4 regions of the Lysinibacillus sp. NPDC094403 genome follow, and region 4 is predicted to be linked to each of the others. Evidence: riboswitches for the same ligand, from Rfam matches in the RefSeq annotation. Region 4 holds a riboswitch; each other region holds the start of a gene.
What was found. A riboswitch is a leader RNA that binds a small molecule or an ion and turns the genes downstream of it on or off. The one in region 4 is predicted to bind thiamine pyrophosphate.
Positions count from the first base shown of each region.

Region 1: linked by a shared signal. The riboswitch ahead of thiM (hydroxyethylthiazole kinase) and the one ahead of thiW (energy coupling factor transporter S component ThiW) in region 4 are both predicted to bind thiamine pyrophosphate.
Region 2: linked by a shared signal. The riboswitch ahead of ACQKMV_RS05860 (ABC transporter substrate-binding protein) and the one ahead of thiW (energy coupling factor transporter S component ThiW) in region 4 are both predicted to bind thiamine pyrophosphate.
Region 3: linked by a shared signal. The riboswitch ahead of thiC (phosphomethylpyrimidine synthase ThiC) and the one ahead of thiW (energy coupling factor transporter S component ThiW) in region 4 are both predicted to bind thiamine pyrophosphate.

Region 1 covers NZ_JBNNTL010000033.1:9,065-16,929, reverse strand. Annotated here, with positions in the region: gene sppA (signal peptide peptidase SppA) at 1-929, opposite strand, end outside; gene mbcS (acyl-CoA synthetase MbcS) at 1,227-2,816, opposite strand; TPP riboswitch at 3,092-3,190, shown strand; gene thiM (hydroxyethylthiazole kinase) at 3,279-4,034, shown strand; gene thiD (bifunctional hydroxymethylpyrimidine kinase/phosphomethylpyrimidine kinase) at 4,034-4,858, shown strand; gene thiE (thiamine phosphate synthase) at 4,848-5,480, shown strand; gene ACQKMV_RS23360 (small, acid-soluble spore protein, alpha/beta type) at 5,628-5,843, opposite strand; gene thiI (tRNA uracil 4-sulfurtransferase ThiI) at 5,997-7,205, opposite strand; gene ACQKMV_RS23350 (cysteine desulfurase family protein) at 7,202-7,865, opposite strand, start outside.
Region 2 covers NZ_JBNNTL010000002.1:325,290-333,154, forward strand. Annotated here, with positions in the region: gene ACQKMV_RS05850 (MFS transporter) at 1-1,257, opposite strand, end outside; gene ACQKMV_RS05855 (TetR/AcrR family transcriptional regulator) at 1,321-1,929, opposite strand; TPP riboswitch at 2,205-2,315, shown strand; gene ACQKMV_RS05860 (ABC transporter substrate-binding protein) at 2,483-3,487, shown strand; gene ACQKMV_RS05865 (thiamine-binding protein) at 3,489-3,779, shown strand; gene ACQKMV_RS05870 (ABC transporter permease) at 3,779-4,549, shown strand; gene ACQKMV_RS05875 (ABC transporter ATP-binding protein) at 4,527-5,276, shown strand; gene ACQKMV_RS05880 (TatD family hydrolase) at 5,266-6,015, shown strand; gene ACQKMV_RS05885 (hypothetical protein) at 6,258-6,440, opposite strand; gene ACQKMV_RS05890 (solute symporter family protein) at 6,543-7,865, opposite strand, start outside.
Region 3 covers NZ_JBNNTL010000010.1:10,630-18,494, forward strand. Annotated here, with positions in the region: gene ACQKMV_RS15215 (helix-turn-helix domain-containing protein) at 1-1,191, shown strand, start outside; gene ACQKMV_RS15220 (catalase) at 1,681-3,186, shown strand; gene thiC (phosphomethylpyrimidine synthase ThiC) at 3,319-5,097, opposite strand; TPP riboswitch at 5,237-5,351, opposite strand; gene ACQKMV_RS15230 (AEC family transporter) at 5,645-6,574, opposite strand; gene ACQKMV_RS15235 (methyl-accepting chemotaxis protein) at 6,766-7,865, opposite strand, start outside.
Region 4 covers NZ_JBNNTL010000001.1:420,610-428,474, reverse strand. Annotated here, with positions in the region: gene ACQKMV_RS01865 (LuxE family acyl-protein synthetase) at 1-353, opposite strand, end outside; gene ACQKMV_RS01860 (MFS transporter) at 764-1,960, shown strand; TPP riboswitch at 2,029-2,136, shown strand; gene thiW (energy coupling factor transporter S component ThiW) at 2,307-2,807, shown strand; gene ACQKMV_RS01850 (EVE domain-containing protein) at 2,889-3,335, opposite strand; gene ACQKMV_RS01845 (hypothetical protein) at 3,352-3,675, opposite strand; gene ACQKMV_RS01840 (MarR family winged helix-turn-helix transcriptional regulator) at 3,761-4,183, opposite strand; gene ACQKMV_RS01835 (VWA domain-containing protein) at 4,608-7,205, opposite strand; gene ACQKMV_RS01830 (vWA domain-containing protein) at 7,189-7,865, opposite strand, start outside.

The DNA.
Region 1 (7,865 bases), on a different contig from region 4:
CCAAATATTGATCCAATCTTCATCCCAACATATGATTGCCAGCCACCCGCATCATATGTATACTTAAACAATTCTGCGTCCTCTAAACCAAAGTCTTTACGCAATGCAGTAATTGCTGCTTCCTCATCACCAATCTCATCTATTAAGCCTGCTTGAAGAGCCTTTGTACCACTAAGAATTCGACCATCGGCAACTTTTTTCACATCGGCTTCGGACATATTTCGTCCTTTTGCAACAATATTAACGAATTCCTGATAAGTTTCGTTAATCATATCTTGCATCATAGCACGCTCTTCCGGTGTCACTTCACGCATTGGACTAAGCATATCTTTATGTTCACCAGATTTAAATGTCTCATATTTGACACCAACTTTTTCAGCAAGAGCTTGGTAATTAATAGATTGCATAATAACACCAATTGAGCCCGTAATTGTATCACGTTGTGCAAATATTTTATCTGCAGGTGCTGAAATATAATAACCACCTGAAGCTGCCATTGAATCCATAGATACATAGATTGGAATTTGTCGTTCTTCTTTAATCTTCAATAGTTTTTTATATATTTCTGCTGATTCTTTTACACCGCCACCTGGTGAATTAACACTTAAGACGATACCTTCAACAGTTTCATCATTTAAGATATTATCTAATTGATCTAAGAAAAATTGATGATCATAAGCAACTGGTTGCCATAATGAACTTGAACCAACATCTTGAATTGCACCATCAACCTTTAAGTATGCAATACGTTTATCCATATTGCCGCTTTCTTTAACTTCTTCCATTACCGTCAAATTGTTTCCAGCAACCAAACTATCAAAATTGCTAAAGAAATTCGATTTAAATATTGCAAAAATGGTATTGATCCCTAATGAGAAAACTAATAGTACACCTGCAATTATTAAAGCAGCCCACCTTTTACCATTCATATCTTTCTGCCTCCTTATAATGTTATACGTTGAAATCCTAATTTGTTTCATACTTATTGCAATAATATGGCGCCATAGTATGGGGTTGATCACACCGCCGAGCGTCCAAGCTCCAATCAACTTATATATATATGTCATACCTATTAACAAATATCATCACCAAATTTTGGTGATGAGCCAATACTATGCAAAAGCTTTGACACATTCAACCTATAATACATTACCTAATATTAAAAAAAAAATCAAAGTTCATAAAAAAAGCAGGAACTTTGATTTTCGACATTATTTCCTAGGAAATTAATGATGATTGATGTAATGGACTTTTTCTTGCTCACGTAGTTCGACACGACGAATTTTGCCTGATGCAGTCTTTGGTAGCTCAGTAACAAACTCAATCGCACGAGGATATTTATAAGGTGCTGTTAAAGTTTTCACATGGCTTTGTAATGTTTTAATAAGTGCTTCATCACCAACTTCTCCGTTACAGAGCACAATAAATGCCTTTACGAGATTACCACGAATCCCATCCGGACTTGCGACAACGGCAGTTTCTTTCACTGCTGGATGCTTCAGTAAAGCATCTTCTACCTCAAATGGGCCTATCGTATATCCAGACGATATAATGACATCATCTCCACGTCCTTCGAACCAAAAATATCCATCTCCATCTTTATATGCACGATCTCCAGTAATATACCAATCGCCTCTAAATTGTAAATTTGTACGTTCGGGATCGTTTAAATATTTTTTAAATAACGCGGGTGTTTCACAGTGTACAGCAATATCTCCAACTTCTCCAATTGCAACAGGATTTCCAAAATCATCGATAATTTCAACAGTATTACCCGGAGTAGGTTTACCCATTGAGCCCATTCTCGCCTCCATCCCTACCATTGTACCAACAAGTAATGTATTCTCTGTTTGTCCATAGCCATCTCGTACTTGTAAATTAAAGACCTCGGAAAATACTTTGATCACTTCACTATTTAAAGGTTCGCCCGCTGACACAGCCTGACGTATTGTACTTAAATTGAATTCATGTAAATTTTCAAGCCCTGCCATAAGACGGTATTCGGTTGGTGTGCAACACAGAATATTAATATTGAATTTTTCAAGCAGTGAAAGGTATGTTGCTGCATCAAAGTGTCCTTTGTAAACAAATGCTGTAGCACCACTTCCTAAAGTAGCGAGAAACGGACTCCAAATCCATTTTTGCCAGCCAGGCGCTGCTGTAGCCCAAACAATGTCACCTTCTTGAACACCTAACCAATTTGGTGCAGTAGTTCGTAAGTGTGCGTAACCCCAGCTATGTGTATGTACCGCTGCCTTCGGATTGCCTGTTGTACCACTCGTATATGCTAAAAATGCAATATCTGTACTCTTAGTCGGTGTAATGCTTATGTAGGTTGTTGGTTGGTTTTGCATTTTTTCAAGCAATGGCTGCCAAGGTTCATGTGCATGACCAATGACAAATTGCTGTATTTCTTGTAAATTTTCAACATTATCAAATTGTTCAATATAAGGCTCAAATGCAACAACGCCTTTTGCATCAGCATGATTGATTCGATATTCAATATCCTTAGTTCTCAGCATTTCTGAGCTAGGTATAATGGTTAAACCTGCCTTTAAGGCTGCAATGTACACGATATACGCTTCAACCGATCTTGGCACCATGACTAAAATAACATCACCTTTTTTTAAACCTTGAGATGTAAATACATGTGCTGCCTGATTCGCCTTTTCAAGCAAAGCTGTATATGTTATATACTGAATTTCCTCGTCTTCGTTATAAATTAATAATGCATTTTTTGTAGAATCCTGAGCATATTTTTCAATTTCCTCTGAAATGTTATACCATTCTGGTGCAATTAAATCTTCTCTTCTCATGGCAAATGCCCCCTTTTGTTACGCTTATTATAAAACTCAATTTTTATCTTTTTCAATGGAATACACTCTAATTCAGTAAAGTAGTGACAACTATCATGCTCTGCTATATGGCATCAGTCACGTTTGAGTTCTATCAATTTCAACTTGGCGTAATTGTTGCTGTCGCTTCGTTATCTCTTCGCTTTCGCACAGAAATCGTTTGTTGCTGTCGCTTCCCTATAAAAACTTCCTATTGAACATGAATGAATAATATGGTACATTTTGGTCAACTAAAAGCATGATTGCAGGGGGACTCATTTAGAGTTGAGAAGGTAAAACCTGACCCTTTGAACCTGTTAGTTAATACTGACGTAGGGAGCAATTCACATCTATTTACTGATGAAAGGCTCTTTTGCGTGTTTTTTCCACACGAAAAAGAGCCTTTTTTGCACGCTTACGTCCATCCAACAAGGAGGACTTAAATTGGTATTTCATACTATCCGCAAACAAAATCCACTTATTCATTGTATTACTAATTATGTTGTGGCTAATTTTCAAGCAAATGGCTTATTAGCAATAGGCGCTTCTCCAGTCATGGCTGATGACAGTCATGAGGTTGAAGAAATGGTCGCAATTGCCTCGGGTTTATTGATAAATATCGGTACCCTTAACGAGCGAATGAAAGAATCAATGTTACTTGCAGGAAAAAAAGCAAATGCTCTTGGCATTCCCGTTATTTTAGATCCTGTTGCAGCAGGTGCAACAACTTACCGGAAACAAATGGTACAGCGATTACTGAAGGAAATTAAATTTTCCGCAATTCGTTGTAATATTGGAGAGCTTGCGGCTATCGCCAATGTAGACTGGCAACAAAAAGGTGTTGATAGCGGTAGTGGTTCAATATCTTTAGAAGTTGAGGCACAGCAAATAGCTCAACTCTACAAATGTATTGTTATTGTGACTGGTGAAAAGGATTTTATTACTGATGGTAAACATCAGCAATGGGTTACAGGTGGAAATTCTCAAATGACAGAAGTTACTGGAACAGGTTGCTTATTGAGTGCAATTTGTTGTGCCTCCTTCGCTGCAGGAGATAAACCATTTGACCAATTGGTAGAAACATTATCGCTTTATAAAAAAGTGGCAGAGCAAGCCACTTCTTCTTCTCAATATATCGGAGATTTTCAAATTGCAGTGTTAAATGAACTACATCGCCTTTCCAAGGATGGTGAAGAATGATGCATATTGTAACGACAATTGCTGGTTCAGATAGTGGCGGCGGTGCAGGCATACAGGCTGATTTAAAAACATTTCAGGAATTAAAGGTATTTGGAACGTCTGTTATTACAGCTTTAACAGCCCAGAACACACTTGGCGTATCGGATGTCTTACCAATTGAAGTGAGCTTTATTGAGAAACAATTTAAAGCGCTAATCGAGGATTTTTCAATTAGTGCTGTTAAAACAGGAATGCTGTTTTCCTCCGAAATAATACAATCAATTGCACATATTTTAGCCAAATTAAATATTCCGCTTATTGTAGATCCTGTCATGATTGCAAAAGGTGGCGAAAGCTTATTACAGCAAGAAGCCATTGAGGCAATACGTAGTTATTTGCTACCTTTAACAACAATTGTAACACCAAACATTCCTGAAGCAGAAACCCTTTCAGGAAGGAAAATCAATTCTTTTGTAGATATTAAAGCAGCAGCTCAGATCTTATTACAAATGGGTGTTCAATGTGTCATTATTAAAGGCGGTCATTTAGAGGATAAATGTTTTGCTATTGATTATGTATTTTTTAAAGATGGTCGGTCATTTTCCATGCAGTCCACTCGTATTGCAACAAAAAATACGCATGGTACAGGCTGCACGTTTTCCGCTGCATTAACAGCTTTTCTTGGCCGTGGATTACCTTTAGAAGAAGCCATTGAGGAAGCTAAAAAATTTATTCAATTAGCAATAACTCATGATTTATCTATTGGTAATGGCCATGGTCCAACAAATCATTTTGCTTATCAAAACTATAAGGATTCCTGTGAGGTGATCATTCATGAAACGTGACAATCTACAGCTATATTTTATTATGGGTACCAGTAATGTTTTAAATTATGAGCCGATAAACGTTTTAGAGAAAGCTCTCCAATCTGGAATTACTATGTTTCAATACCGTGAAAAAGGGCCAAATACACTAATTGGGCAAGCCTATGAAAATTTTGCTCGCAAATGTCAAAAGCTCTGTCATCAGTATAATGTTCCATTTATCGTCAATGATGATGTAGAGCTAGCTATAAAACTTAGGGCGGATGGTGTTCATATTGGACAAGAGGATTTTCCTGTTGCGATAATACGTGAAAAAATTGGCAACATGATCCTAGGTGTTTCTGTTCATTCACAAGCTGAATTACAAACTGCTTTACAATACGGTGCTGACTATGTAGGAATTGGTCCAATTTTTTCAACCACTTCTAAAAGCGACGCCAAACCACCTAGTGGAACTGATTTTTTACAGCAAGTTCGGATACAATATCCGGAACTCCCCATCGTTGCAGTTGGAGGCATAAACTGCTTGAATGCACATTCGGTATTTAAAGCAGGTGCGGATGGAATAGCAGTTATTTCTGCAATTTGCGAAAGTGAGGATATTTTTGAAACAGTTGCTACATTTAAATCATTTGTAGGATAAAGTGATATGGGAAGACCTAATGCTTCTCTTTTGATACAGATAAATTACTGCCTGTTAATAGGGATAAATAATAAACAATTTAAACAAACTAAAACCAGTGCCTTTTACGGTCACTGGTTTTAATTTTAATAATTGCTGATTAAGCAATTATTGGTTGCTGTTTGGCATACCTTTTAATTGAGATTCTGCCATTTGTACAAGACGTTTAGTGATTTCACCGCCAACGGAACCGTTAGCACGAGCTGAAGCGTCAGCTCCTAATTGAACACCAAATTCTTGTGCAATTTCGTATTTCATTTGATCAAGTGCTTGTTGTACACCTGGTACTGCAAGCTGGTTTGAACTGCGGTTTGTGTTTGCCATGTCTCTCACCTCCTTGTGAATATAGAATGTGCGATATTAGATTTTTAATACGAAAATTTTATAGGTAAATTGTACCTAGAAAGGAAGGAGAACTAAAAAAAGCCGACTCAAAATAGGCTTTTGAGTCGGCTCTCTAGAAATCGCACGTTTCTTCTATAGAAGATCCGCAAATTTATCGGCTTCTTGCTCTTTTTTCGGGAAAATATAGACTTCACGGTTTTTCACTGCTCGTTCAATTAGTTCATCAAAATCCGAGAAGCTTTCATAGTGCTCAACCTTTTCAAGCTTTGGCTTTGTTTTTGGACTTGCAGGAGTAAAAATTGTACAGCAGTCTTCAAATGGCTGAATAGACGTTTCGTATGTGCCGATTCTCTCTGCAATATCGATAATTTCTAATTTATCAGCTGAGATTAATGGGCGTAAAATCGGTGTGTTAGTTACAGCATTAATAGCAGTTAGACTCTCTAGAGTTTGACTTGCTACTTGACCAAGGCTTTCACCTGTAACAATTGCTAGTGCATCAATTTCTTCACGTACTTTGTCAGCAACTTTTAGCATCATACGACGAGTTGTAGTCATCGATACATTAGACGGTACTTTTTCTTTAATAAGAACTTGAATTTCAGTGAAGGGAATTACATGTAAACGTATACTAGCTCCAAATTTCGTTAATTCATTAGCAAGTACCTTTACTTTTTCCAATGAATTTTGGCTTGTATACGGTGGGCTAAAGAAGTGAATCGCCTCTAAGCGCACTCCTCGTTTCATCATTAAATAACCAGCGACAGGACTATCTATTCCACCAGAAAGCATTAATAATGATTTACCATTGGAACCTACAGGCATTCCACCTGCACCCTGAATAACTTGTGCCATCATATATGTTGCATCATGACGTACCTCTACACGAAGTTCGATATCAGGCTTCTTCACCTTTACTGATAAATTTTGATATTGTGGTAAAACATAACCACCAATTTCGCGTTGAATGGCATGTGATTCTAAAGGAAATGTTTTATCTGTGCGCTTTACTTCTACTTTAAAAGTAAGCTGTTCATTTTTAAATGTATCCATAATTGTTATGGCAAGTTTTTTCATGGCCTCGATGTCTTTTTCACATGCTGCCACTGGGCTAAATGATTGAATACCAAAAATTTTAGGTAATCCTTTTAATAGAACGTCCATTTGTGTTTCATTTTGAATAGCAATAAACATTCGATCGCGCTCTGTACGAATGTGTAAATGTCCTAAATCCGCAAACGCATGACGAATGTTCTCTCGTAAGCGACGAATAAAATCCATCTTGTTGCGACCTTTTGTAGAAAGTTCTCCATATCGAATTAAAATTTCTTTCCAAATCATGATTTAAATTCTCCTTTAAGTTCCATCAATACTTCATCTAATACTTGTTTAAACTTTTCTATATCTTCATTTGTTACATGTGCGCCAAAACTTATACGAATAACACCCTTTTTAAAATGCTCATCGATATTTAGCGCTTCAACAACATGGCTTGTTTTTGTCTGTTTCGATGAACAAGCACTCGATGTCGATACAATTACATTGCGTTTTTGCAATGCATTTATAATGACTTCCCCTTTTAAGTCGCGAATACTAAAAGATAAAATATGTGCCGCTCCTTGTGGTGTTGATAAAATATGAACAACTTCCCCATATCCTCTTAATTGCGAACATATTTCTTCATACCATTGACGGTATTTTTTCGCACGGTCATTCATTATCTCTACTGCTATTCGAGCTGCTTTGGATAAGGCTACAGCTTGCGGTACAGCTACTGTTCCACTACGTAAACCAAACTCCTGCCCTCCACCAAGTGCATATGGTTGCCACTTCATTTCTTTACGGAATGCTAGTACACCTGAACCTTTAAAGCCATGAATTTTATGGCCAGAAATTGACATACAGTCTGGTCCCTCGTCATCGTTAAATGATATTGGTAATTTCCCAAAGCTTTGTACAGCATCAACATGAAAAGCTGCACGACTCGATTCATGAATAATT
Region 2 (7,865 bases), on a different contig from region 4:
TTTTCCACTAACCTTAGCGTATAGTTTTTTTGTTATTATGTAGTATAAAAATGTACCAGTTAATCCTAGAATAAGGAGCAATCCGCTCATATATATAGGGCGAATCCACTGTCCAATGATGATCAATAACGAAGCTACAATCATTGCTCCATATGTAGTTAAGCTATTAAAAGCCATATAGGTGCTACGAGCGTTAGATGGGGCAAGTTCTCCTATCATCGCCTGTTTAATAGGAACAAACATCAGCTCACCAATTGTTCCAATAAACATGGCAATAAAAAGAACCAACACGCTATTTGAAGAAGCAAAAACACTAAAACATATAGAGAAAATCAACATTCCTGTAACAAGAGTCCAGCGCTCACTGCATTTTTTAAATAAAAATAATACAACACTTGATAAGAGAACTACAAGAATAGTATTCTCTGTTCGGAGAAAACCGAGCAATTTTGTACCATCTACGATGAAGTCAATTCCAAACAAAGAAGCTGACTGCTGTGGTATATCTTTTTCGAGACGAATCCCAATATAGTTCGATAAAGATTGTTCCAAGGTAAAGATCAAGATTGCTCCTAAAATATAAAACATAAACAGCTTATCTTTTAAAACGGTTGAATAGGTTTGAAACATCTCTACTGGTGATGATTTTTTCTTATGATTAGAAGTCTTAGGTGAAGGTTCTGGTATATAGGTTTCTGTGATGAAGAATAAGGTCATGAATACAGATAACAAAGAGATGAGTGATATCCCAATAAATAGCTCAAATAAGTAATTTTTAAAAAGAAATGCTCCAATAATTCCTCCAATTGCAGTTGATAAATTCCCCAACCAGTAGCTAATTGTAAATACGAGCTTTCTCGATTCGGAATTAGTAACATCAATCATCATAGCTTGTGCGGCAGGCTGAAACATTCCTCCACAAAACATATTGATGATGAAGAATGCTGCAGAAATATAAGGAAGGTTAAACCAAGGTGAATTACAAAGTGCTATAAACAGATAAGAAAGCAAAATCCCAATTTCAGCATAAAACATTATTTTTTTTCGCCCAATTTTATCTGAAACATGCCCTCCGATAAACCCTCCAATGACACCACTAATCACTATTACTATAAGAATAATAGCCGTTTTAGTAGCTCCGATATTTTGAGTAAAATAAATTGCCAGAAAAGGGATAACAGCCATAGAAATAAGGCCGCCTAGAAATTGCATGGCTAGGCGAAGTTTGATGTTAGGATGGATATCTCTCAATTTCATATAATCACTCCAATTTAATAATATATTGTCTACTGCTGTTGGTCGGGCAAAGGGGGAGGTGGCTTATTTATTTGAGATTGGTCCAAATAATCTCAGAGCTTGTCTCGATATATTCTTCTGCATGACGTTTGTATATTCATCAATAAATGTTAAACGCATTCCGTTTAAGATGGATAAGTATGACTCAGCAATTAATGAAGGTGATTCTTCATAAAAGTACCCAAGCCTTTGACCTTCTTTAATAACCGAATAAATACTGTCTATGAATACTTTTACGAAATCATCTAGTTCCTTAAAAAGCTTTGGGAAACGATCAGGTCTTGCAAGAATCTGCTGAATAAGACGTAAGTATTCACTTCTCGTTGAAAAAAGTTGTATATGGCAATCTATCATTTCCTTCACAACTTCAAGAGGCTCACCTTTAAAATGTTCTTCTATCTCCATAAAATAAGGTTTGATTTCTTCCAGTGGCTCCAAAATAGCTACTTCATAAAGTGCTTCTTTTGAATCAAAATATGTAAATACGGTACCAAAGCTAACACCAGCTTCTTTTGCTATGTCAGCAACTTTTGTCTCGGCAAATCCATTCACACTATATAATTTAATGGCGGCGTTTAGGATAGTAGATCTTTTTCTCTTCTTTTTTTCATCATTAGTAAGTATAGTTTTCATTTAAACATTCCTTTCATAATAAATGATTGATTAATCAATCAAATTTTATTGTAATTTGTTACCATTGTCAATATAACGAAAGAATTTTTTGTATTTTTAGTTATTAATTACTTTAAAAGCATGAGGCCTCAGTTACAGTGGTGATTTTTTACCTTGCTTTCTTTAAGGAACGTTTTACAAATGAGGCTGTGAAATAATAATTCAGCGCTAACGATAAACAGCCCCTTGTCAATTCCGGATTGATATGGGTATAATAATCACGAAAAGTTCATATGGAAAGAATGTAGGGGGGCTGGTAGTTGCCAGCTGAGATTGTGTCCGATAGACGCTGACCCTTTGAACCTGATTTGGCTCGTACCAGCGTAGGGAACATCTATTCAAAAAAAGAAAGTTTTTGATACTGTTTACAAAACGTCTGGGAGGAATCCTAGGCGTTTTTTTATGTTTTTGTAGTATGTGTAAACCTAGGATACATACAAATTGGAATACGCTTTCTTCTGGTTATAACATTCGTTCATGAACACTTTCACATTACTTACTGGGAGGATTCAACATGAAAAAATGGTTATTTATTCTGATGGCTGCACTTATAACATTAGTCGGCTGTAGCAAAAAAGAGGAGACAAAGGATAAAAACGATGCGAATGCATTAAAAAAGGTATCGGTGGTTCTCGATTGGACACCGAACACAAATCATACAGGTTTATATGTAGCGAAAAAGCTTGGCTACTTTAAGGAACAAGGCTTAGATGTTGATATTTTATTACCTGGTGAAACGGGTGCTGACCAGCTTGTAGCTTCTGGGAAGGCACAGTTTGGCGTAAGTTATCAGGAAGGGATTACACAGGCACGTGTGCAAGATGTACCTTTAGTATCGATTGCAGCGATTATTCAGCATAATACTTCTGGCTTCGCATCTATTGCATCAAAAGGCATTAAGTCTCCAAAGGATTTTGAAGGTAAAACATACGGTGGTTGGGGTGCACCACTTGAAAAAGCTGTCCTACAATCACTTATGCAAACACAAAATGCGGATATTAATAAGTTAGATATTGTCAATGCAGGCGATTTAGATTTCTTCACAATGATGAAAAAAGATATTGATTTTGCGTGGATTTATTATGCATGGACAGGTATCGAAGCAGAACTTCGTGGCGAAAAGCTGAACATGCTATATTTAACAGATTATAGTGATCAGTTAGATTATTACACACCTGTACTAGCTACAAATGAAAAAATGATTAAGGATGACCCTGAGACAGTAAAAGCATTTGTCGCTGCTGCAGCAAAGGGCTATGAATATGCGATAAAACATCCAAATGAGGCAGCTGATATTTTACTAGAAGCGGTACCTGATTTAGATAAAAACCTTGTGCATAAAAGTCAGGAATGGCTAGCGGATAAGTATCAAGATGACGCTGCACAATGGGGCGAGCAAAAGTTAACTGTCTGGGAAAACTACGCGAAATGGATGACAGACAACAAAGTATTAGAAGGCGAATTTAACGCAAAACAAGCATTTACAAACGACTTTTTACCGAAAAAGGAGACGAAGTAGTATGGCAAACTCATTAATTAGTGTACAAATTATCCCGAAAACTGAAAAATATGAAGATGTGATCCCATTTGTTGATGCAGCGATTGCGGTTATCGACGCTTCAGGGGTTAAATACGAAGTTCATCCATTAGAAACGACAATGGAGGGTGAGCTATCGACTTTGCTACAAATCATCGAAAAAATGAATGACAAGATGATTGAGATTGGTGCTATCAATGTCATTACGCAAGTGAAAATTTTATATCAGCCATCAGGTATTACAATGGATACATTAACGGAGAAATACCAGTGATGAAACAGGCTTTCAAACAAGGGAGGACGATAATTTTTATCGTCTTCCTCTTATTCATATGGGAACTAATTGTCCGATTTGCTGATATTCCGCGTTGGCTTGTGCCCGCACCAAGTGCCATTTTGATGGAGGGATTTCAATCGTATGAGACGTTTGTGCCACATGCTTTAGCGACTGTACAATTAGCACTTCTAGGTCTTGCCATTGGGATATTATGTGGGCTAACGGTTGCCGTATTATTACATCGTTTTGCGTTTGTACGGGAGCTATTTTACCCTATTCTCATTATGTCGCAGAATGTCCCTGTGCTCGTCTTAGCACCGTTATTAGTTATTTGGTTTGGCTTTGGTTTATTGCCAAAGCTCATTATTATTTGTCTTGTGTGCTTTTTCCCCATCGTTATTTCGGCAATGGATGGCTTTCGTCAAACCTCACCGGAGCTGAAGCATTATTTTGAGATGATCGGTGCAACGAAAACACAAACCTTTTGGAAGCTTGAATGGCCCTATGCGTATCCAGCGATTTTTTCAGGCATTAAGATTGCGGCAACCTATAGCGTAATGGGGGCTGTCATTGCGGAATGGCTCGGTGCGAAAAAGGGGATTGGTGTCTATATGACATTGGCACAATCTTCATTTCGAACGGATCGTGTGTTTGTAGCGATTTTTGCCATAGTATTTTTAAGTTTACTATTATTTAGTGCTATTCGATTTTTAGAAAAACTTGTTGTGAAGGGGAGAGGACTCCATGCTAAACATTCAAAACATTGATAAATCTTTTGATTCTCTTCCGGTCATTCGTGATTTATCTTTTGAGGTGAAGGAAGGGGAATTTGTTGCGATTATCGGTCCTTCAGGAAGTGGAAAAAGCACACTTTTTCAATTAATAGGTGGTGTTTCTTCCATTGATAAAGGAGCTATTTTATTAAACGGTACAGATATTCAACAAAAAAGAGGAACGATTGGCTATATGCCTCAGCAACCATGCTTATTACCATGGCGTACGATATTAGAAAATGTCGCGATTGTCGAGGAGCTTCATCGAAAACCAAATGTTGAACTTGCCAAGGAATGGTTAGATAAAGTAGGGCTCGCAGCGTTTGAACATGCGTATCCTAATGAGCTGTCGGGCGGTATGCAACAGCGGGTATCGTTTATTCGCGCAATTGTCAGTAATAAGCCCATTTTATGCTTAGATGAACCATTTTCTGCACTGGATGAGTTTACAAGGCTTGAAATGCAGGCGTGGCTATTATCGATATGGGAGAAAGATCGAAAATCTATATTGTTCGTTACACATAGTATCGAGGAAGCTCTCTTTTTAGCGGATCGTATTATCGTACTCACGAAACGGCCAGCGACGGTTAAAAAAGAATTGATTGTACCTTTTGCAAGGCCACGACAAGAAGAAATTCGCCATTCCGCTACATTTACGGCTTTGAAGCAACAGTTGTTCACGTATTTAAAAGAAGAAAAGGATGAAGCGAATGTTGATTGATGCGCATATTCATTTAGATCAGTATAAGGAAAACGATGTACCAACTTTGCTAGAGGAAGCTGAATATGTCATTGCGGTTAGTATGAATCTTCCATCGTGCGAGAAGACGTTGAAGCTGTCAAAAGCTTATACGAAGGTAAAGGCAGCGTTTGGCTTTCATCCTGAACAACCATTACTTAGTGATGCGGAGGAAGAGGCTTTATTCGATTGGATACGCCAGCATGCTCATGAAATTGTAGCGATTGGAGAGGTAGGGTTGCCTTATTATTTGCGGCAGGAGAAGGCTATTGATGATCGTCCGTATGTGGCATTGTTAGAAAGGTTTATAGTACTAGCAAAGGACTTAAATAAACCAATTGTGTTACATGCGGTTTATGAGGATGCAACGATTGTTTGTGATTTGCTAGAAAAACATCATGTAACGAAAGCACATTTCCATTGGTTTAAAGGCGATGAGGAAGTGATTGAGCGGATGATTTCTAATGGGTATTTCATTTCTGTAACGCCCGATTGTACGTATGAGGCTGAGATTCAACAGCTGATCAAAAAATATCCAATCGAGCTGATGATGGTAGAAACAGATGGACCATGGCCGTTTGAAGGTACCTTTGACAATAAACAAACATCACCTTGGATGATGGATCATTCCGTGGAGGTTATTGCTTCGATAAAGGGGCTTACAACACAGGAAGCGGCGCGCATCATCACAAGAAATACGACAAAATTTTATAATTTATAGCAAAAAACACAGTTGTTCTTTAAAAGAGTAGCTGTGTTTTTCTAACAATTTCCGATATAACAGCGGACATCGCTGATAAAAGTATCAGAATCGCTGATATAACCTCAAACATCGCTGATAAAGTACCAGAATCGCTGATAAAAACTCAAACATCGCCGATAAAGCACCGAACATCGCTGATAAAAATATCAGAATCACTAAAATGATCGTGAAGATATCTCATAATAAATAAAACACAACCACTAATCATCGTCAGAGTGGTTGTGTTTTCTATACTTTGTAAAATTTTGTTCAAGGCTTTCTTTTTTGGTTTTCGTTACACGTTCATGTGTACTGAAAGGGGAGAATTGACGATTTTTTTCAACGTCTTTCCCTTTAGTTCGCTTTACATGCATACGCTTCTTTTTTGCTTTTGAGTGTGTCATGTTATCTTACCCCCAATTGTCATTTGTAAATATAGTACCGAATACGGAAGAAAAAGTAAAACCTCGTAAGTATTATTAACTTACGAGGTGGTTGTCATATTATTAGTGAGATACATCTTGTACAGAAATACCTGTGTTTGCTTTAACATCCACTTCACGATATTTCTTAGCATCTGATTCCTTAGAAAGCATTGTTCCGATGAAACCTCCAAGGAAGCCAAGTGGTACAGAAATTATTGCTGGGTTCGTTAACGAAATTAACGGATTCCCAACGAAAATTGCTTTTCCTTCAACTGGATTCCAAAGGTTTGGTGAAACAGCAACAAGAATTAACGCAGAGATTAAACCTGTTAACATTGCTGTAATAGCACCAGCTGTATTAAAGCGTTTCCAGTAGATTGTATAAATGATTACAGGTAAGTTAGCTGAACCTGCAATACAGAATGCAAGTGATACTAAGAACGCTACGTTTAATGTTTGAGCACCAAGTGCTAAAAGGATTGAAATAACAGCGATTGTAATGGAACCGATACGAGCTGCAAGTACTTGCTCTTTCTCTGTAACTTTACCCTTTTTAATAATTTGACCGTAAATATCATGTGATAGGGCAGATGCGCCAGAAAGCACAAGACCAGCTACCACCGCTAAGATTGTTGCGAAAGCTACCGCACATACGAATGAGAATAGAATGTCACCACCAAGTGCTTTCGCAAGAAGTGGAGCAGCCATATTACCAGCAGCGTTTGCATTAATAATTGCTTCTTTACCAACGAATTTAGCTGCACCGAAGCCTAAGAAGATTGTTAGAATGTAGAAGATACCTACAATCCAAGTAGCCCAAATAACTGAAGAACGAGCAGTTTTCGCATCTTTAACTGTAAAGAAGCGCATTAGGATATGTGGAAGACCAGCTGTACCTAATACTAGAGCGATTAACATTGAAATAGTATCAATACCATTTGAATATTTAAGACCTGGATTCAAGTAAGCTGCACCGCTATCCGTTGCAGTTTCCATTTCTTTGAACATATTTGCAATACTAAAGCCGAATTCTTTTAAAACTAAGAATGAAATAATGACTGTACCTAACATTAAAAGACAAGCTTTAACAATTTGTACCCAAGATGTTGCAGTCATACCACCGAATAGTACGTAAGTCGTCATCATAAAACCTACGATTAAAACCGCAACCCAATAATCGATTCCTAAAAGTAATTGAATAAGTGCTCCTGCACCAACTAGTTGTGCAATCATGTAGAATAATACAATTGTAATAGTGCTTAAAGCTGCTGTACCACGAACTTTAGCGCTGTCAAAACGCGCTGTGATCATGTCGGCTAATGTAAATTTACCAAGATTACGTAATGGCTCAGCAACGATGTAAAGAACCACTAAGTAAGCTACTAAATAACCGATAGAGAAGAA
Region 3 (7,865 bases), on a different contig from region 4:
GCATTGAAAGCAATCGATTTGCAGGTTGCACATCTTTTCGTTAAACCAATTGATTTAGAAGTATTAAAGCAAAAGCTCACTGCCATTTCCCTTCGAACACCAAAGGTAGAGGCAGTGTATCAAGAAGCTACAGATGAATCCTTTTACTATCAACTATTTTTAGATAGTAAAACAAGTTCCTTAGAGACAAATATACATTTCACAATGATCGAGCCTGAGCATTCCGAAATGTTTAACAAACTATACAACTGGCTTCAGCAAACTCCTATTTATTATCATATGAAGATTTATCCTTTGTCCGATAGAATTGTCTGCTTATTCCAAACAGACGATTTAAAAATCGTCGAGAAGGATGTTCGTACATTAATGAAGGAATGGCGATTAACAAATAATAGCTCTTTAAATATTGGGATTTACGATGGGGAACCTACTACCATGAAGAATATGTATACCTTAACGAAGCGTACACTTCATCAAAGCTTTTACGAAGGCTATGGACACATTTTTTATGCGAGTAAACAATTAGAGACACAGCCCTTCGATCCTTTGTTAACACCCGAAGAGCAACAATTACTAATAAGTAGTTTAGAGGACGGGAATATTGAAGCCGTTAAAGCATTTTTATATCGACTATCTAATGAAGGAATTTATTACGAGCAAGATGACTTACGTATTCATCTAACGAGTGTTTTGGCGCAAATTCGACGCTTTATGCTGAAGTATAAATTACATGAGAAAGCTTCAATTGAGCAAAATTATCGTCAGCTTTTTCATTTAATTATTGAGCATCCTATATTTTACACCATTTTAAATGGCATCATATCATTTACACAAAGACTTATTGAATTGGCTCGTGAGGCGCGAATGGAAAAACGAGCTGACTATGTAGAACTGGCCATAGAAATTATCGATCAACAATTTCAGGATAGCGGGTTATCTTTACCTTTCGTTGCCCATAAATTAGGGATTAGCCCCAATTATTTAAGTACAATTTTTCCAAAGAAACAAGGTTTGCCATTTAAGCGCTACTTACAGCAGGTCCGAATTCATAATGCCACAAAAATGCTTGTAGAAACAGATTTTGCAATTAGTGAAATTGCATATTTAAATGGTTTTGATGATGCGAATTATTTCATTAAAATTTTTAAACAGCAAATTGGGATTACTCCTAATCGATATCGTAAAGCTTAAAAAGGCTCCTCACCATAACGCGAAGTTTATTTCAGTTCCAACTCCGCTTGGTGAAAAAGGTCTCATTGGGAACGCTGATTCCCAATGAGTCGTCCAGCCTTCACTTCAATCTACTTAGATACACGGAATAAGTTCCAACAAATGTAATCCTCATCCTTTGATAATGAGCCTTTAAAATCAACATTTTTTCAATTATCACATCCTATTTTCAATAAGAATAGATAAACAAAAGAATTCACTTTTAATTTCGAGCTATCTCTTCTCTATAACTCATTTTCAAATAATTCTCGAATAATGTTTAAAAAAGCTAAATTCGATATAGAAACTATTCATAAACTCTTTAAACCTTGCATATGTTTATAGTTTATATCTTAATGTAAAAATTCTTTAACAATAATCATTATAATTTACTAGCAATTCTATTTTATATTTGTTATAGTAATTCATGAAGAGTTCAACTCTCATCTTTTCTTCAGGAGGTAAACTAATATGACAAACGCAAATGATCGTAGCCGCCGCTTCACAACAGCAGGTGGTGCACCCGTAGTAAGCAACCATGACTCAATGTCAGCAGGTCCTCGTGGTCCTCTATTACTTCAAGATGTATGGTTAGTTGAAAAATTAGCAAACTTCAACCGTGAAGTGATTCCTGAACGTCGTATGCACGCTAAAGGCTCAGGTGCATTCGGTACTTTCACTGTAACTCATGATATTACTAAATATACAAAAGCTAAAATCTTCTCAGAGGTTGGGAAAAAAACAGAAATGTTCGCACGCTTCTCAACTGTTGCGGGTGAGCGCGGTGCAGCAGATGCTGAGCGTGATATTCGTGGATTCGCGCTAAAATTCTATACAGAAGAGGGTAACTGGGATTTAGTTGGTAATAATACACCTGTCTTCTTCTTCCGTGATCCATTACACTTTACAGATTTAAACCACGTGGTAAAACGTGATCCACGTACAAATATGAAAAACGCAAATTCAAACTGGGATTTCTGGACTTTATTACCAGAGGCACTTCACCAAGTAACAATAGTTATGTCTGACCGTGGTATCCCAGCTGGCTACCGCCATATGCATGGTTTCGGTTCTCACACTTATAGCTTCATTAATGCTGAAAACGAGCGCGTATGGGTTAAATTCCACTTCCGTACGGAGCAAAGTATTCAAAACTTAACTGGCGCTGAGGCAGCGGAATTGATCGGTAAAGACCGTGAATCTTCACAACGCGATCTATATGAGTCAATCGAAAAAGGCGACTTCCCTAAATGGAAGATGTACATTCAAGTAATGACAGAAGAACAAGCTCGTGAATTACCATATAACCCATTTGACTTAACAAAAGTATGGTATAAAAAAGACTTCCCACTAATTCCTGTTGGTGAATTCGAGTTAAACAAAAATCCAGACAATTACTTTGCAGAAGTTGAGCAAGCAGCGTTCGCACCATCTAACATTGTTCCTGGTATTAGCTTCTCTCCAGACAAAATGTTGCAAGGTCGTATCTTTGCATATGCTGATGCACATCGCTACCGCTTAGGTGTAAACCACCACTCGCTTCCTGTAAACGCACCAAAATGCCCATTCCGCTCATTCCACCGCGATGGTGCTATGCGTTTCGATGGCAACCTTGGTTCAACTTTGGGCTATGAACCAAATAGCTACGGCGAATGGGAGCATAATTTAGACCATAAAGAACCTGACTTACGTATTGACGGTCATGCTGGTATCCACGACTTCCGTGAAGATGACAACAATTACTTCGAGCAGCCAGGTAAATTATTCCTTCTAATGACTGCAGAAGAGCAACAACGCCTATTCGAAACTACAGCTAACGATATGGCGTCAGTTGAAGAGTTCATCAAACGTCGTCACATCCTTCATTGCTATTTAGCTGATCCAGCATATGGTGAAGGTGTAGCAAAAGCTATGGGTCTTTCATTAGAAGGTATGGACCTTTCAAACCCATACGTAAAACAAACAACTAACGTCTAATTTCCCACGATTATTGATATCCAAATCCAACTTTCTACTCCATGTGAAGAGCAACTTCACATGGAGTTTTTTATCTTAACGACCCAAAAAAGGCTTGTGCCTAATTTAATAGACACAAGCCCTCTCTGATAATTATTGATAAATTTGACTGCCTGCCTTTTTAAATTCCTCCGCCTTCTCCTGCATACCTTTGTGGATTGCTTCAGTCGTATTTAAGTCTTTTTCTTTTGCATAAGTACGAATATCCTGTGAGATTCTCATACTACAAAACTTAGGTCCACACATTGAACAGAAGTGCGCAGTTTTTGCTCCCTCTGCAGGCAATGTTTCATCATGATATTCAACTGCACGCTCTGGATCCAGCGATAGGTTGAATTGATCGCGCCAGCGGAATTCAAAGCGTGCCTTAGATAGCGCATCATCTCGCTGCTGCGCTCCCGGATGCCCTTTCGCTAAATCAGCCGCGTGTGCAGCAATTTTATACGTAATAACCCCTACACGAACATCCTCACGATTTGGTAAGCCAAGATGCTCTTTAGGCGTCACATAGCAAAGCATTGCCGTACCAAACCACCCTATCATCGCAGCACCAATGGCTGATGTAATATGGTCATAGCCAGGAGCAATATCTGTTGTCAGCGGCCCTAAGGTATAGAAAGGAGCTTCCTTACACAGCTCTAACTGCTTGTCCATATTTTCTTTTATAAGATGCATTGGTACATGCCCTGGTCCTTCAACCATCACCTGTACATCATGCTTCCAGGCAATTTGCGTTAATTCCCCTAGCGTTTCTAGCTCCGCAAATTGAGCTTCATCATTAGCATCTGCAATAGAACCAGGACGCAAACCGTCACCTAAGGAGAAGGCAACATCATAGGCTTTCATAATTTCACAGATTTCTTCAAAATGTGTATATAAGAAGCTCTCTTGGTGGTGGAATAAACACCACTGTGCCATAATCGAGCCTCCACGAGACACTATGCCTGTTACACGATTAGCTGTTAATGGCACATAGCGTAGCAGTACCCCTGCATGAATCGTGAAGTAATCAACACCTTGCTCGGCCTGCTCAATCAACGTATCACGATACACTTCCCACGTTAAATCCTCTGCCACACCATTTACTTTTTCTAGCGCTTGGTAAATCGGCACCGTTCCTACTGGCACTGCGGCATTACGGATAATCCATTCACGTGTCGTATGAATATGCTTACCAGTCGATAAATCCATAATGTTATCAGCGCCCCAGCGTGTAGCCCACGTCATTTTCTCTACCTCTTCTGCAATAGAGGATGACACCGCTGAATTTCCAATATTAGCGTTAATTTTTACGTGGAAGTTACGTCCAATAATCATTGGCTCAGCCTCAGGATGATTAATATTAGATGGCAAAATAGCACGACCTGCCGCGATCTCTGAGCGCACAAATTCAGGATCCATATTTTCGCGAATTGCTACAAATTCCATTTCTGGAGTAATAATTCCCTTTCGTGCATAGTGAAGCTGTGTTACATTTCTACCTTTCTTCGCACGCAAAGGCTTTCTAGATAAATCTGGGAAAACATTTTCTTGAATTCGTGGATCTTCAGCATTACGGAATCCATTATCTTCTGGCTTGATAGTACGGCCTTCGTATTCCTCAACGTCATCTCGTTCTTTGATCCATGACCTACGTAAAGCTGGCAATCCCTTCGTAATATCCACCTTATACGTAGGATCAGTGTAAGGGCCACTCGTGTCATAAACACGTACTGGCGCATTTTCCTCTTCACCAAAGCTTCCTGTCGTCGGACTTAAAGCAATTTCGCGCATTGGCACTAAAATATCTGGTCGAGATCCTTCTACATAAACTTTTTTACTTCCATCAAAATTTGACATAATCGTAATATTCTTTTCGGTAACTGTTGTCATAAACTAATTCGCTCCCTTTTACGTATTTTTATACAAGGACCGAATCTAGCTCACCCCAACAAAAACAAAAGCCGAATCCAAAAAAAATTTTGGATCCGGCTAAGAATGTAAAGGTATAGTTATCGCAAATAACATAGAGTGCAATAATGGTTAACTTTCCCACGCTGGTATGAGCCAGATCAGGTCCAAAGGGTCAAGAAACCTCTAAGCGTTTCCCTCTCAGCCTGACTCATCAGACTCCCCTAGTTAATACTATTAAGTTTGATGATAGTGTAGCAGATATTGCTAAGAGATGGAAGCTTCATTTGATTATTTTTGGTTTATCATCAAGAGTTAGCGTCCAGATGAGACCATGAGCGCGCAAGCGATGCGACTCATCGGATGCCCTCGAGAAAATATGTCTTTGAAGAATTATCGGAACAAAATCTCATTTTATCGGAACAATTTCAGATTTTATCGGAATATTATCTTGTTTTATCAGAACAATCTCAGTTTTTATCAACTACGGGTGACTCATTCCCTCGTTTTGTTAATAAACTTATACTTGTTAGGTAAACAACAGCTCCGCTACATAAATCACAATCGTCACTGTAATACAGCTCACAATCGTTGAAAATAACACGGTTTGTGCAGCAGTTGCCGATTCTACGTCATATTCTAATGCCAGACTAGAACTATTTCTGGATGTTGGGAACGAACTAGCTATAAAAAGCGATTGTGCCACGACACCATCTAAGCCAAGTGTAAAAATGATAAGTAATGCTATGGCTGGCCCTATGACTAGTCGTGTAAAACAGCTAATGAATACAATCTTATTGAACATAGATTTGATTTCAAGCTGTGATAGTTGTGCCCCTAAAGTTATTAATGCCACCGCGATAAAGCCATCTGCCACATGATCTACCGGAATTCTTATGAACTGTGGAATAGTGATATTAAAATAATTCATTGCAACACCAATAATAAGCGCATGAATAATAGGCATTTTGAGGAAGTCTTTCACAATAGACATGCCCGATTTTGTTGAAGAAATTAAATTGTATAAGCCGTATGTATAGGTCGTCATATTTTGAAATATCACGAGAATGACCTGAATCGCTACTCCAATCGGCTGCGTCACGAAAATCATTTGCGCGACCGGAATACCATAGTTGCCTGAATTAATAAGGACAACACTATTTTTAAACACTGCAGCCTCTGTTTTTACTAAACCAAGTCCCTTTGCTATAAAATGGCTAAGCACCATTTGACTGCCGATAAAGAGTAAAATAAATAACGCAACTTGTCCAAGCACTGACAGCTCTATACTCGTTTCATATAAATTCACAAAAACAGCTGCTGGCATGAAGCAATATGTAATAAGCTGAGATAACGCCTTTAAATTAAAACGAAATTTCTTTTGTAAAACTGCACCAAGTACTAGAAGCACTAAAATAGGAGCTACTATTTGGAAGAAAATCATACCGAGATACATCATATCGATGTCCCCCTTTCCTTTTCTATAGTAGTGCTGTTTTTATGCTCGGTCAATGCACCTCAACGTTATCTCATCACTCCTAACAAGGCATTTTCCCAAAAATGCTCAACACTAATCCAATGTCTGTTATCAGGAAATATCACAAAAGGAAAGACTGCCTCAGATATGAAGCAGCCTTTCTGAAAACGCTATTAAGCAAGCTTAAATCGATTAACGACCTCTTGCAATTCTTTTGAAATCTCATTCATATTATCGATGGATTCTGCAACCTTTTGTAGTTCCGCTTGTTGATCAATAGCAGATGCACTTACCTGTTCTGCTGATGCAGCAGTCTCCTCAGAAATAGCAGAAATACTTTGGATCGCCATAATTGCTTGATTTTTATGGTCTAGCATATGAGAAAGTTTATTCATTAACTCACTAATTGATGTTGCGATAGAACTAGAAAGCTCACTATTGTCTTTAAATGCAATCTCTGTGCCTTGTACAGACTCATTTTGTGCTTGTATTAAGCCGGCGTTTGAGGTAATGACAGCAACTGTTTGCTGAGAATTTTCAAGAATATTATCCACCGTTTTCTTAATGATCTCCGTTTCATTTCTAGATTGCTCTGCTAGCTTCCGTACTTCTTCAGCGACAACTGCAAAACCTTTACCATGTTCACCAGCCCGAGCAGCCTCTATGCTTGCATTTAAGGCTAATAAATTCGTTTGCTCGGTAATACCTTGAATAGACGCTATAATCTGATTGATATTGGAAATATTTGACGACAACGACTCCATTTGCTGTTGAATACGTTCATTCATTGCATTCGTTTCTGAATTACGTTCACGTAAGCTTTCGACTTCTTTCATTCCTTTGTCTGTAGTTGCTTTCGTTTTATCCGATAGCTCATCCATTTCATTCGAAAGTGTTGTAATAGCATCAATTTGATCAGATAAATCAATCATTCGATAATTGGTTTCTTCTGTATCCTCAGATTGCTTCGATGCTCCCTGCGCAATTTCATTAATAGCTACCGAGACCTCTTGACTTGAAGCCACTATTTCATTAAACGTTTCATGAACATGATTTGATGATTGATTGAGCAATGTCGTAGAATTCAGTACCGTTTGAATGGCACTATTCGTTTGATCTAACATATTATTATAAGCTAAAGCAACAGTACCAATCTCATCAGGCTTAATATATTTCTCATCAACTTTTTGAGTTAAATCTCCATCTGCTGCCTTTTCAATCGAATTGCGTAATAACTTTAATGGCTTTAGTAATTTATAGATAAACAATGCAC
Region 4 (7,865 bases):
ATACCACTTGTTCCTGTACTTCGCATTTCAAATTCAATGTTCTCTAAAGATGTTGATAATAATAAATGAGAGTCAGGTCTTTTAAAACTTGTCACCGGAATAAGTGGGATTTTTTGTATATCATTTAGACCTTGTATATCGGCAGGTTTAACGCCGCTATCCTCGCATAGCATTCGATAAAAGCTATTGTTTTCATAATGATGTTTAAAATTTTGGGCGATTAAATAACCCTTTAATTCATTGACTTTTTCTTCATCCCATTGAAATAGCTGTTGGGTTGACCCAATGACTGCTGTTACTGGATTAATACCTAATTTTTCTAAATTTTCCATTGCTGCACGAATAGTTACCATTTCATTTTCTCTCCTTTTTAATATCAACTTCAATCGGATTTTCGGCTTATGATCGCTTCATTTAGATCAGTAATTAGCCGTTATTACAGGAATTATTAAAGGAATTATTAAAGGAACATCAACCATATATAAATTGCTAATCATCGCAATTTTCGTAATACAGTTGATATAAAAAGATTAACATAAGAACAAATGATGTAACCCCTAATTCACTACAAGAAAAAAAGTAAATTCCACAAAAAACTTGTGGAATTTACTAATTGAATACTTAATTATTATTGCAAAATATTTATCATTTATTAGTTTTAGAATAAACCATTGGTCCACTATTTCTTGTAATCCAAACTAATAGCAAACCATTTTTCTTTGTGATAGACTGTACTATATTTGATTAGAAAAGGGGGTATTCGATGACCCAGCAGAAGTCTAATAAGGCGGCTTTGTATATTTTAATGTTTAATATGTTTATCGCAATGGGGAGTATCGGAATTATTATTCCTGTCATGCCTGAGTATTTAAAACTATTTGGTGCTGCAGGACAAGTACTTGGCATGTTGATTGCAACGTTCGCCTTAGCACAATTCGTATTTTCTCCAATTGCTGGGAATCTTTCGGATCAATATGGTCGAAAAAATCTCATTATTTTCGGACTTATCGTAACAGGACTTGCACAAATTGGTTTCGGGCTTTCTACAGATGTGTGGATGCTCTTCTTGGCACGCTTTTTAGGTGGCCTCGGCTCTGCATTTGTGGCACCTCCTATCATGGCTTTTGTGGCAGATGTCACAACGTATGAGGAACGAGGAAAAGGTATGGGTATGCTAGGGGCAGCAATGTCCTTTGGGTTTATGATTGGACCAGGTATCGGTGGATTCCTCTCAAAAGTTAGTTTGCATTTTCCATTTTATACTGCTGGATGTGCAGCTATCTTAGCAGCTATTTTATCGTTCTTTTTACTGCCTGCTACAAAACCAAACACAACGAAAAAAGCGCAAAAGCGGGATAATCTTGCTAAGCAGATGGCCCGTTCAGTCCGAATGCCTTATTTTGTCATGCTAATTATCATGCTTGTATTCTCATTCGGAATTGCTAACTTCCAAACAACATTATCATTATTTGTGACAGACAAGTTTAATTACACACCTACTGATATCGCCATTATATTAGTTGTGGGTGGCGCTTTTGGTGTTGTTGTACAGATGTTTGTTATTACACCGCTGTTTAATCGCTTCGGCGAAATGAAAGTAGTGTTAGTCAATTTATTTATTGCAGCCGTTTCGATTTTCTTAATATTATTCGCATCTGGTTTTGCACTTATTTTAATTGTTGCGACAATCTTCTCTACAGCAACGACATTGATTCGCCCAGCTGTCAACACACTGATTTCAAAGCTTGCTGAAAATGAACAAGGCTTTGCAGCTGGTCTGAATAATGCGTATATGAGTCTTGGTAATATGATTGGTCCAGCTTTAGCAGGTATATTATTCGATTGGAACATGAACAGTCCTTATATATTCGGGTCTATTGTTTTAATGGCTTGCTTCTTCCTTGCCCTTATTTGGACAAGGAAAAAAGCACCACACCTTATGCATCCTGATACAGAATAGCCAGAAAAGTTATTGACTATTTTTGGTATTATGCTACATTATTAGGAGAAAAATTAATAAATAAATTTACTTACCACTAGGGGAGTCTTTAAAAGGCTGAGACGTATATGGTGATATACGGACCCTTTGAACCTGATCTAGTTCACACTAGCGGAGGGAAGTGGCGACACTTGCTTTTTAATATGTAAAAATGCAGGGCCGCTTCCTATTGTTTTTAGGAAGCGGCTTTTTCACGCTCTAGCGGCGGAACTCACATGTTTAGCGGCGGTTCTCTCGCTTTTTGCGGCGGAACTCCCTAGCTACCGGCGATAACCTATAAAATTCACATTTCAAAGGAGTGGAAATTATGTCAATTCGAAAATTAACAATCATGGCCTTATTAGTAGCAATTGCCGTAGCAGGTTCTACCTTCGTTTCAATACCAACGGGAATTGCGCGTGCCTACCCTGTACAACATGCCATTAATGTTATTGGCGCTATCATTCTTGGACCATTGCCTACTGTTATGGTCGCCTTTGTCACAGCAATCATTCGTATTTTAACAGGCACAGGCTCATTACTAGCTATACCCGGTAGTGTAATTGGTGCTATATGTGCATCTCTCGCCTATAAATACAGCGGCAAGCAATGGCTAGCAGGTGTCGGTGAAATGTTTGGGACTGGTATTATTGCCTCACTTATTGCAGTACCTTACGCACATTTATTAATGGGGACATCCGTTGCTGCTTTATTTTTCATGCCAGCCTTTTTAACCTCAAGTACTATTGGTGCTATCTTAGGCTTTGTCGTTGCCAGCAATTTGCGTAAAACAGTATTTGTAACTAACCTTAACACTACGCCTAAATAGCTTGATTTACAGCAATTGAAAAACGTTACTTCCTTTAATGGCAATTAATAAAGAAAGTAACGTTTTTTGTTCCAAACAAATTCACCCATACTTCAATGGTAATCCCATTTCATGCGCAATTAATAAAAAGTCTTTTTTGCTTATTTCAAAATGACCAAACCTGAATTTATAACCATACTTCGATTTATCTTCTACAAATTCTAAATAATCTAAGATCCTTTTTATTGGTACTGCCTTTGCCTCTTTATAGAAGTCTATATCTCTTCTAAAAGGAATAAAATTTTCTGCCATTTGGAACTCGTATATTCGCTCGTCTTTTATTCTTCCAATTGCGGTAAATGCTCTTACAGGCTCATTATCATCAAGACTTTTTTTAGGAGAATAATATATAATCCAGTCTCCTTTTTTCATTCGTTTCAAAGGTCTTTCTTTGCCATGGCATAGTTGGCCGAATCCACCCTCAACCCCTTTTTGCACATGAGTAAGAGATACCACGCCAATCCAATATTTTGTGTCTCTTTCAGTCATAGGAAGAGCTCTCCTTTTATTTAGGGATCATCGTAAACGATTTTATTTTTCCATTTTCAAGAATCAATTTTTCTTCCAAAATCACTGGGTTTGGCAAACCATCCCAAGTAGTCGTAATGATAGCAACACATTCTATATCATCGCCTTCAATAGTTTGGATAGTTAACTTAAATCCTTTCGGCATAGGTGACATGTAAAAGTTCTGTATTTCTTTTCTTCCTTTAAATATTTCACCTTTAAAATCTTTTAATTCTCCCTGGTCCGCATACATGTCAGATAAATCCTGACCCTCTACTTGCGCTCTTTTCAAATACTCATTCATAACCTCTACTGCTTTCATCTGTCATCACTCTTTCTTTTTTATTGATAAGACATCCGCCGGAGGCATTAACTTCTTTCAGCAACCTACTGAAAGAAGTTAAACCCTATTCACGATTTTCATATACTTTTGTCAATACGCTTTTCAACAGCTCTTTTTCTTCCAATGAAAGTACGTTTAAAACTTCATTCTCAGAAATCGCAAGAGCCTTCATTAATTCTTCTGCCAAATTTTCACCCTGTTCCGTAAGGCATATTAAATTCTCTCTTCTATTTTCTGGATTTTTCTCCCTATAAACATACTTTCTTTCTTCTAGACCATCGATAAAAAAGCGGACACTATTTTTATCCAACTTTAAAATTTGTCCTATTTGAATTTGACTAAGTTTTTTTTCTTTTACAGCCATCATGATCCCAACTTCTCTGGATTTCATTTGAAATTTTTCGCTAATATATTTCTCGAGATTTTCCTCTAAAGCCTCCGCTAATTTAAAACTTAGAAAACCAAAAGAATTCATTATATTGGTCATGTCCGATCCCCCAAACATATAGTACATAAAAATGATAGTAATAAATTATTACTATCATGAATTATTACATACATGTCCATTCATTTTCAAGCATTTCATAAAAAAATTCATATTTGAAGATCAACATTAGTTCATCATCATAACGTGTGGTTAATTTCCGATCCGACTGAGCGCTTTCCTAGGGGCGTCGGGCTAACACGATGTTAGTCACGAAGGCGTTATCACAGACGTGATGGTTTTAGCCTTCGTTCCCCTATTGCTAATCCCCTAAGGAGTCACCCAGTCGGAACGAAGATCAACTAATTATTCATGGTATATGCTTTAACAAATGTCATTCCGAGCTTTTAGTGATAGCCCTAAAATAGAATGACAAAAAAACGATGGTTCATTGCTAAAAAAGCAATGAACCATCGTTTTTAAATTACTAGGATCGTTTTTTCATGCCCTTTAATAGCTGGGCAACATTTGTGTCCTCTGCCTGTATTGGTTTTTCCTCAATAGGCTGTTCTTTTTTCTTCGGCCTAGTTATGAAGCTCCATCCAAAGCGTCTAATAGTAATATCAATGAAGAATAGTAGCATCCCTGCTAATAAAAGCCATGTTGCTATATTTTGGCGTTCAGCACCTTTTTTAGTAAATTCACGGAATACTTCGCTCGGTTCCTTCAAAACGGAGCCACCTGTTTGCTTTGTTAGTTCTTCGACTAGCTTATCATTCACTGGACGTAATTCATACTCAGCACTATAAGGTACACTTAAGCCTGCCTGGTAAATAGCCTGTTGTTCATCGGCTATGCGGAAGAAGATGAGTCCTGGTTCTGCTTGTACGACTGCTCGAACTTGAGATGCTGAAATTGTTTCAAGCTGAGTTTCAAGTTCTTCACCTGCTTCATTGACGGCAACAATATCTAAGAACGCCGCTTCATTTGTTGGGTCAGTGATGACAAATGAGCCGTCTGATTCTAGACGTACATCATAGGCAACATCGTTATAGCTTGGTAGCATTTTTGAAATAAGTGTTTGCCAAAATGTGCCCCAATTCTGCCATCTTGCCCAGTCTCCTGTCCATTTTCCTGTCGAATCAGAAGTAAAGGCGAATGTTTTGCCAAGGCCATATTGCCACTCTGCTAGTACTGGATCTTCCTTCTCACTCTCTGCGATAACAGTAGCTCCCTGCTTTGCTGTCGTACCGATATAAGCGTTCATTTTAGGTACACCATTTGTAAATAAAGTATTCCAGCCAGAAGCATTAAATATAGTTGGATAGAACGGATTATCCTCAATATATGTGCGTGAAATCATAGCAGTTTCACGAGATAAAATAGAGGGGATCGTCTGTTCATCAACAACATCGTAGAATCGCCCACTCCCCATCTCACTAAGCGCTTCAAGTAAGTTGCCATCTGCATCCTGACCAATTGCAACCGTTGAAAGAGTAATACCATTCTCTTTTCCTTGTGCAATTAAATCTTCATAGTTACCTGACTGTGACTGTCCATCAGTTAATAAAATAATATGCTTTCGCTGTAGCTTTAAATCAGCTAGATTTTCATATGCTTTAGCAAGTGATCCATATATTTCGGTACCACCACCTGGCGTTACAGATAAAATCGTATCCACCGCTTCTTCCTTCTTGCCAAGTGGTCCTGTCTCAATAATTTCCCAAGGTCGATCATCAAAGGCAATAAACCCGAGCGTATCCTCATCTCGTAGCATTTCAACTGAACGAGCGGCTGCCTCCTTAGCGAGCTCTAGCTTTGCTCCAGACATACTTCCAGAGCGGTCAAGTACGATCTCCAACCCTAGTGATGGTAATTGTTCCTTACCTTTAATCTCCATTTCAACAGGTAATAAAGTTTCGATTGGAGTTTTAAAATAGCCGCCTAAACCAAAGCTATTTTCGCCACCGACCATTGTAAAACCGACACCAAAATTTTTCACCGCCTGTTCAATGACATTCATTTTTGCCTCGCCTACTAAATGCCCTGGCACATTATCAAAAATGATTGCATTGTATTGTAAATAACTAGAAAGTTCATTTGGCAGACTTTTAGCATCTACAACATCATAGGAAATTGATTGTTTGCCAAGTGCTGCTGCGATTGGTGATGCTATATCATAGCCATTAACAATTAGTAAATGTGGTTCACTTTGTACCATCGTGACGCTTGTTAATTTATTATTTTCAAATATTGCATCCTGTTCAACCTGCACGAGTGCCTCATATTTTACAAGTCCTTCAGCAGTTGCTGAATGTTTATACGTAAACATATTTGAACCTTCTGCAAGCTCCACTGCTTCACGATGAATAAGCTTATCATTTTCGTATAATAATAGCTCCCCTCGTTCTGCTACAGTTGCATTTATTTCAGTGACTAGCTGCTGCTGTTCACCTACATAAGCAACTTGCGGTGTTACAAAGCTTTTCAGGGATACATCCTTAGCAACAGGTTGGTTAAATGGCACTACATCAACACTAATATTTGATCCTTTAAACTTTGATGCAAATTCTAAGGCATCTCCTTTTGTTTCATTGCCATCAGTTAAGAGCACAAGTCGTGTTGCTTTTTTCGGATCTACAATACCTGATGCGAGCTGTAGACTCTGTTCAATATTTGTTTGATCTGTTGCTTTTATGGCTGTAAACTTTGGCACTTCCTTTAAAGAATCTGATAAAATGGCTTCCGTTTGTAATGTCGATGAGAAAGAATAAATCCCTGCAAGCTGTTCATCTTTTTTCGACTGTAAACTTTCTGCTATAAAATTGGCCATCTCATCAGCTGTACCATTCATTGAAGCAGAACGGTCAACTAAGTATAATACTTGTTCTTCCTTTACGGGCAATAAAATATAGGGACCAGCAAGTGCAAAAACTAAACAGCATATTGCCACAATACGTATACCTAGTACAACGATATGGCTTTTTTTTAGTCGCTGTCGTTCACGCCAATAGGTCCATCCAAAATACATAAGCAATGGAAGTAAAAGCAACAATGCTAATGGCATATCAATTCGTAAATCCACGACGTCGTTGCACCTCCCACTCTAAAACAAGTAATACTAAGATCATAAGGATAAGCCAAGGTACGAAGGAGGCTTTCGATATTTCTTCCTTACCATTATCCGGAAGCTCTCCAAGCGTATAGCTTGTCCCTTTTCCAATCATACGCTCATGCGCTTGAAGCTGAACGATGAAGCGCTTTTCTTCATCTTTTGAGCGAGCTGTATAAACTCCTGGCTTCATTGGAGCTGTTAAAAGACCATTCGTAATGGACGATAAAAACTCATCTGCCTGCGAATATATACTCCAATCGCCCTGCGCTAAGGCAACTGCACGTTGCTCATTAGGTGTAAAAATACCAAGTGAACCAATTGATTCTGAAAGCTCTTGTTCAGCACTCCATAAAAATAATGGGAATGAAGGATGTAACGGCCAATCTGTATCTGCAATATCGGCTAATACAACAATATCCCCTTTAGGTGAACGCTGAATAAATGGCTGGTCTCCAACTGATGCAATCGTTTTATAGTTGTCGAATCCTGGATATATGGCGCTGACGTAAATATCTTTTAGTTCACTAAATGCAAACAATGAATCACTTGAAGTACTGACTTTCCCAGTAACTTCAACCTTCTCAACGTCATCCCGTCCAAATAATACAATTGGCTTGTCCTTCTTTTCGA